DNA from 3 places in the Dermabacter sp. genome. Region 2 is predicted to be linked to each of the others. Evidence: predicted binding sites of a transcription regulator. Region 2 holds the regulator's gene; each other region holds the start of a gene.
The links. Region 2 encodes HrcA, which represses chaperone genes, less so after heat shock. Its sites were predicted from a motif close to TTNGCACTCGNNNNNNNCGAGTGCNAA; they were not measured.
Positions count from the first base shown of each region.

Region 1: a site for HrcA is predicted at 1,161-1,187, ahead of groL (chaperonin GroEL). Genes of this name have one in related genera too.
Region 3: a site for HrcA is predicted at 1,036-1,062, ahead of groES (co-chaperone GroES). Genes of this name have one in related genera too.

Region 1 covers NZ_JAWFZC010000003.1:116,739-119,005, forward strand. The annotation lists gene E6X30_RS04830 (DUF3263 domain-containing protein) at 22-258, shown strand; gene E6X30_RS04835 (LytR C-terminal domain-containing protein) at 377-1,030, shown strand; gene groL (chaperonin GroEL) at 1,344-2,267, shown strand, end outside.
Region 2 covers NZ_JAWFZC010000001.1:80,746-83,012, reverse strand. The annotation lists gene dnaJ (molecular chaperone DnaJ) at 1-474, opposite strand, end outside; gene hrcA (heat-inducible transcriptional repressor HrcA) at 508-1,536, opposite strand; gene E6X30_RS00380 (DUF3097 domain-containing protein) at 1,662-2,267, shown strand, end outside.
Region 3 covers NZ_JAWFZC010000003.1:197,395-199,661, forward strand. The annotation lists gene E6X30_RS05180 (molybdenum cofactor biosynthesis protein B) at 1-4, shown strand, start outside; gene E6X30_RS05185 (molybdenum cofactor biosynthesis protein MoaE) at 1-489, shown strand; gene E6X30_RS05190 (hypothetical protein) at 591-764, opposite strand; gene groES (co-chaperone GroES) at 1,204-1,500, shown strand; gene groL (chaperonin GroEL) at 1,511-2,267, shown strand, end outside.

The DNA.
Region 1 (2,267 bases), on a different contig from region 2:
GGCGTGCCTAGACTTGAATCCATGACCGATGAGCCACTGGCCGATGAACCGCAGCTGAGCGAAACCGATCGCGTGATCCTCGATCTCGAGGCACGCGTGTACCGCAGCGCCGGTGCGAAGGAGCGCGACATCCTGCGGCTTACGGGTCTGACGCCGTCGGGGTATCACGCGCGGCTCGTGCGGCTCATGCGGGAACCCGCGGCGGTGCGGTATGCGCCAAGTGTGGTCCGACGGTTGCGTGAGCGCACGCGTTCCTAGACGTGCGCGTCGCGCCGTCGTTGTCGCCGTGGGGGGGCAGCACTATGGGGGCTTGTTGCCTCGGCGCGCCGCGTGCCCAATCGCCATTTAGGCCCGCGCCAACCGATAGCATGACCTCGTGGCAGATCAGAGCACATACCCGTACGAACCGGACCAGTTTGACCGCGAGGCCGATCAGGTGGGCGCCCACGGCGCGCACCGTGCTGAGGAGCCGTTTTTCAAGCGGAATCTTTCGACGATCATCGTGATCGTCGCGGCGCTGCTTGCGCTCGCACTCGTTCTGTGGGCCGTGTCGGGTCTGGGCAAGGGGAGCGAGGGTGCTCCCGCTCCAGCGGAGTCATCGACGTCGGCCCCGGCGGATTCCGGTGATGGAAAGCCTGCCGCGAGCGACAATGGTGGCGAGGGTGATAACGGTGGCGAGGGCGCTACCGAAGAGCCTTCCGAGGAAGCAGCCCCTGAAGTCAATCGCGAAGCTCCGGTTCTCGTGCTCAATGGCAAGCGGAAGCAGGGCATGGCTGGCCGTTGGCAGAAGGCTCTCGAAGAGCAGGGCTGGACCAAGGTCGATACCGATACGGGCAAACGCGCCAAGAACGCCGGCGTCTACTACAAGAACGACGAGGACAAGGCGACCGCCGAGGCCCTCGCGAAGTACGTCGGTGTCGAGGCTGAAAAGTCCGATAAGTACAGGGCGAACATCACGGTCGTCATCGTTGAGGAGCCGGGTGATCTCGCCGAGATCGACGGTGCGGAGCAGGGCGGCGACGGCGAGTAAAGACTGCCGCAGGGCGTCGATAACTTCCGCGACGCGCGCCTCGAGGGGCGCGGCGGGGGTGTGCCGTCACGCTCCCAGAGAAATTCTCAGCGAGCGTTAGCACTCTTCGCCTCAGAGTGCTTATGATGGGTTAGCACTCGCTTGGCGTGAGTGACAACGGATCTCCGGCAACCGTCGGACCCACCACACACGCCGCCGCGAGCTTTCCAGTGAGGTGAGAGCCCCACCGACCCAGACGTGAAGGGGAGGGCAAGGCTCGTCCGTCGCGGGCACCTGGCTGGAGCACACTCACACACTTTGGGAGTTACCACTCATGGCAAAGCTCATCGCATTTGACGAAGAAGCACGCCGCGGCCTCGAGCGGGGCATGAACCAGCTCGCTGACGCCGTGAAGGTGACCCTTGGGCCGAAGGGGCGCAACGTCGTCCTCGAAAAGTCCTGGGGCGCACCGACCATCACGAACGATGGCGTGTCGATCGCTAAGGAAATCGAACTCGAGGATCCGTACGAAAAGATCGGTGCGGAACTCGTCAAGGAAGTCGCGAAGAAGACGGACGACGTTGCCGGTGATGGCACGACGACCGCTACGGTTCTCGCGCAGGCCCTCGTGAAGGAAGGCCTTCGCAACGTTGCCGCGGGCGCAAACCCGATCGCTCTCAAGCGCGGCATCGACAAGGCCGTTGCCGCCGTGAGCGAGAAGCTCATTGCGCAGGCCGTCGAGATTGAGTCGAAGGAGCAGATCGCGAACACCGCCGCGATCTCGGCCGCTGACCCGGCAATCGGCGAGCTTATCGCCGAGGCTCTCGACAAGGTCGGCAAGGAAGGCGTTATCACGGTCGAGGAGTCGAACACGACCGGCCTCGAGCTCGAGCTCACCGAAGGCATGCGTTTCGACAAGGGCTTCATTTCGCCGTACTTCGTGACCGATCCGGAGCGCCAGGAAGCCGTTCTTGAAGACCCGTACATCCTGCTCACCTCGTCGAAGGTGTCGCAGCTCAAGGACCTCCTGCCGCTTCTCGACAAGGTCATCCAGGCAAACAAGCCGCTCGTGATCATCGCCGAGGACGTCGACGGTGAGGCGCTTCCCGCGCTCGTCGTCAACAAGCTCCGCGGCGTGTTCAAGTCGGTTGCTGTGAAGGCTCCCGGCTTCGGCGATCGCCGCAAGGCCATGCTCCAGGACATGGCGATCCTCACCGGTGGCACCGTGATCTCGGAAGAGGTTGGCCTGTCGCTCGAG
Region 2 (2,267 bases):
TCCCGTTCCGGGCTCACAGCAGTTACCGTGGCAGCGATTGCAGGTCACAGCCGTCGCGAATGTCAGCTCCTTTTCGGAGCCGAAGACGACGTCATCGAGCTCGAGTGTCATGCGTCGGAGGATGTCGTTGCCGCGCCGCTCGCGCGGGATCGGGCCACGCCCGCGTCCGCTCATTCCTGACGCACCCGCGAACACATCGAAGAGGTCGGAGAAATCGAACGTCGCTCCCCCGCCGAAGCCACCGAAGCCACCGCCCCCAAATGGGTTCTGACCGCCCATGTCGTACATTCGACGCTTTTCGGGGTTGGAGAGGGTCTCGTATGCCTGAGAGACCTTCTTCATTTGATCGGCTGCGGCTGGATCGGGATTGACATCGGGGTGCAGCTTGCGGGCCTTCTTGCGGTAGGCCTTCTTGATCTCGTCCGCGCTTGCGTCCTTTGAGACGCCGAGAATCTCGTAAAAGTCGTCGTTCACGAAGTGTGGTTCCTTGAGAGTTGGGTTCAGTTCTTAACCGATGAAACGGGAAATGTACCGCGCGACAGCGCGCACGGAAGAAATCGAGGTCACGTAGTCCATGCTCGAGGGGCCGAGGATCGCGATGCGCGAGGAGGGGGAGGCAGCGCCCGCCGTTTCGGTATAGGCGCTCCCCACGAGGGCCGCTCGCTGAAGGGCATCGCCCGAAACGCTACTGAGTTCCTCGCCGATCAACACATCGACCTCGCCGAAGTTCGAATGCATCTCGCCGAGGAGTCGAAGGAGCACGAGCTGTTCCTCGAGCAGGTCAAGCATCGGCCCGACCTCGCGAGAGAATTGCTCGCCTCGCGCAAGGTTCGAGACTCCGCCGACGATCATGCGATCCTCGCGGCGAGAGGCGAGCAGCTCACCGAGCGTGTCGAGCACCTCGGTCGCCGCCGCGCGGGTCAGTTCGGATTCCGCATCGAGCAGTGCCTCCAGATCCCCGCCCACGGAGGTCACGGGCCTTGACGTGCATACCCGATTAATGCGCTCGCGAAGCCTCTCGTAATAGGCGGCCTCTTGGGGATGTGTGAGCGAAATCGTCTGCTGATCCACGCGCCCCGCGTCTGTGATGAGCACGACGAGCAGGAGAGTCTCGGATGTCTTCACGAGCTCAACGTGGCGCACGTGTGCTTGTCGCAGCGCCGGGTACTGCACGACCGCCACTTGATTCGTGAGACGCGACAGCAGGCGCACCGTGCGCGAAAGAAGGTCATCAAGGTCGTGGGCGCCGTCGAAAAACGTCTGAATCGCGCGCCGTTCAGGAGCCGAGAGAGGCTTGACTTGCGCGACGTAGTCGACGAAAACGCGATAGCCCTTGTCGGTGGGAATGCGACCCGCCGACGTGTGGGGCTGCATAATGAGGCCCTCTTCTTCGAGCACGGACATATCGTTGCGTACGGTCGCCGCGCTGACGCCGAGTTCGTGCCGCTCGAGCAACGACTTCGAGCCCACCGGTTCGCGAGTCGCCACGTAATCTTCCACGATCGCGCCGAGGATGCTGAGCTTGCGCTCATCCATACTTCTCATCCTTTCGCGCGTTAGCAGTCACAGGCTTCGAGTGCCAATACTACGCGTAGTGCGCGACCCTTGCACGGTGTGGCGATCCCCTGTGAGCGAACACGCCCCTGGTAGCGTAAAGCGCCGTGAATATCGATCGATACGGCCACGACGTCCTTTCCGGTACCGGGGATGCCTTTCACCCGAAACGCCCCGCGAGCAGGGATGTCCCTGCCGAGCGCGGGCTCGTCGTCGAGGATGTGCAAACCGGCTGGGTCGGCGCCGTCACGCGCGTGGAGAAGTCGGGCGGTATCCACATCGTCGAACTCGAGGATCGTCACGGGCGCCTTCGCACGTTCCGCCTCGGCCCCGGTTTTCTAATCGATGGAAAGCCCGTTCGCTTGACCCCGCCAACGAGCGGCGGTCCGACGGCTGCTCGGCAAACGTCAGCCCCTAAACGAAGCGCGTCGGGCTCAACCTATGTCGAAGGGGCCCGTGCCCGCGTCGCGCGCGGCTCCCGGATTTGGGTTGAAGGCAAGCACGATGCGGAACTCGTGGAGAAGGTGTGGGGGCACGACCTGCGCATCGAGGGTGTCGCCGTCGAGATGCTCGATGGCGCCGATAATCTCCTCGAGCGCGTGCGGGCATTTAACCCCGCGCCGGGCCGCAAGCTCGGAATCCTCGTGGACCACCTCGTTCCCGGATCGAAAGAGACGCGGATCGCCGAGGCCGTCATGCGGGAGAAGGGCGTT
Region 3 (2,267 bases), on a different contig from region 2:
ATGAGCGAGGGGAAAGACGTGAAAGCAGTGCAGGATGAGCGCGACCCGCGCCTCGGCGGCGTCGAGGACCGCGTGCGTCACGCGAGCGTGAGTGGCGAGCCGGTCGCCGTCGCTGACATGGTCCGTTGTGTCGAGGATCGGCGCTGCGGCGCGCTCGTGACCTTCGACGGACTCGTGCGCGACCACGATGAGGGGCGCGGGGTTGTGCGTCTCGCCTACGAGGCGCACCCGAGCGCGAGCGAGGTCATGGCCAATGTGGTGCGCACGATCGCCGAGCGCTACCCGGATGTGCTCGTCGCCGCAAGCCACCGCCACGGTGCTCTTGAGGTGGGCGATTCGGCGCTCGTTGCTGCGGTCGCAGCTCCCCACCGGGCGCGTGCATTCGAGGCGTGTGCGGATCTCGTGGATGAGGTGAAGGCGCGCGTTCCGATTTGGAAGGACCAGTATTTTTCCGACGGTACCCACGAGTGGGTCGCCGCGATCGGCTGAGGAGCGTTTCGATCTTAGGTTTTGGGGCATGAATAAACGCCCGGCGCTGCTGCGCTCGTAGGAGCGGCGCGCGGGGCGTTCGGTAGGTGAGGTTGGGGGATTTAGCGGCCGAGACCGAGGGTTGTCGAGCCCTGGCTGCTCCGGGCCTGTGCGATTGCCGCGAAGTCGCCGCCAAGTCGGTTCTTGTGAACCGTGTTGTGTCTTTCGACGTCCTGTCCAACCATGTGATCGGCGAGGTTTTCGAAGGTCTTGAAGATTGAGCGGATGATGGTCATTTTGGGTGTGTCCTCACTACCGGTGGTACCTAATTTGTGCGCGAAAAGTGGCGGTAGAGCGCTCTCCACCGCTGGTTTCTCACGTGTTTCAATCTTATGAAGTGGACACAAAGTCGCGCTAGGGTGGACCGTGTGATATGGAACCCGGGTTCCGGTATGCCGGATATGTGACGTAGGGGCCGCGGGCTTATGGGACCTAGGCCCCGTTTTGACCCGAATCCCACCCACCTGAATTGCATAGGAGTTGTGGGGGTTTGCGCTCCGCGTAAAGCTGGCACTCAGCTTTGACGAGTGCTAACGGGCACACTAGTCTTGATCCGTTGGCAGTCTCAGCGTGAGAGTGCCAAAGGTGCGCCGGGTTGCTCGGCACCGCGACGACGAGCATCCCACCGTGGCACACCCGTCAACTTCACATTGATTAAAGAAGGAGTGAGGTCGCATGTCGGTCTCCATTAAGCCCCTCGAGGACCGTGTCGTCGTCCGCCCGCTCGAAGCCGAGCAGGTGACTGCTTCGGGCCTGATCATCCCCGACACTGCCAAGGAAAAGCCCCAGGAGGGCGAGGTCGTCGCCGTTGGCGAAGGCCGCTTCGACGACAAGGGTGCTCGCATCCCCATGGACGTCAAGGTTGGTGACAAGGTCGTCTTCTCGAAGTACGGCGGCACCGAGCTGAAGTACGGCTCCGAGGAATACCTCGTTCTGAGCCAGCGCGACGTTCTCGCAATCATCGAAGGCTGAAAGGCTCACCGTGGCAAAAGAAATCATTTACGACGAGGAGGCGCGTCGCGCGCTTGAGCGCGGCGTCGACAAGCTCGCGGACACCGTCAAGGTGACGCTTGGCCCCAAGGGCCGCAATGTCGTCCTCGACAAGAAGTGGGGCGCCCCCACCATCACGAACGACGGCGTGACGATCGCCCGCGAGGTCGAGCTTGATGATCCTTACGAGGATCTCGGCGCTCAGCTCGCGAAGGAAGTTGCGACCAAGACCAATGACGTTGCCGGTGACGGCACGACAACCGCAACCGTTCTCGCCCAGGCGCTCGTGCATGAGGGCCTACGTAACGTTGCTTCGGGCGCCGCCCCCGCGGCACTCAAGCGCGGCATGGAGAAGGCTGTCGAAGCCCTCAGCGAGAAGCTCGGCGAGATCGCGATCGACATCGATTCGAAGGAGCAGACTGCTTCCGTCGCGACCGTGTCGTCGCAGGATGCCGAGATCGGTGAGCTCCTTGCCGAGGCATTCGACAAGGTTGGCAAGGACGGCGTCATCACGGTCGAGGAGTCCTCGACGACGGCGCTCGAGCTCGACTTCACCGAGGGTATGCAGTTCGACAAGGGCTTCATCTCCCCGCACTTCGTGACCGACCCCGATCGTCAGGAAGTTGTTCTCGAAGACGCCTACGTGCTCATTAACCAGGGCAAGATCTCGAACGTGCAGGAGTTCCTGCCCGTGCTCGAGAAGGTTGTGGAGTCCGGCAAGCCCCTCTTCGTGATTGCCGAGGACGTCG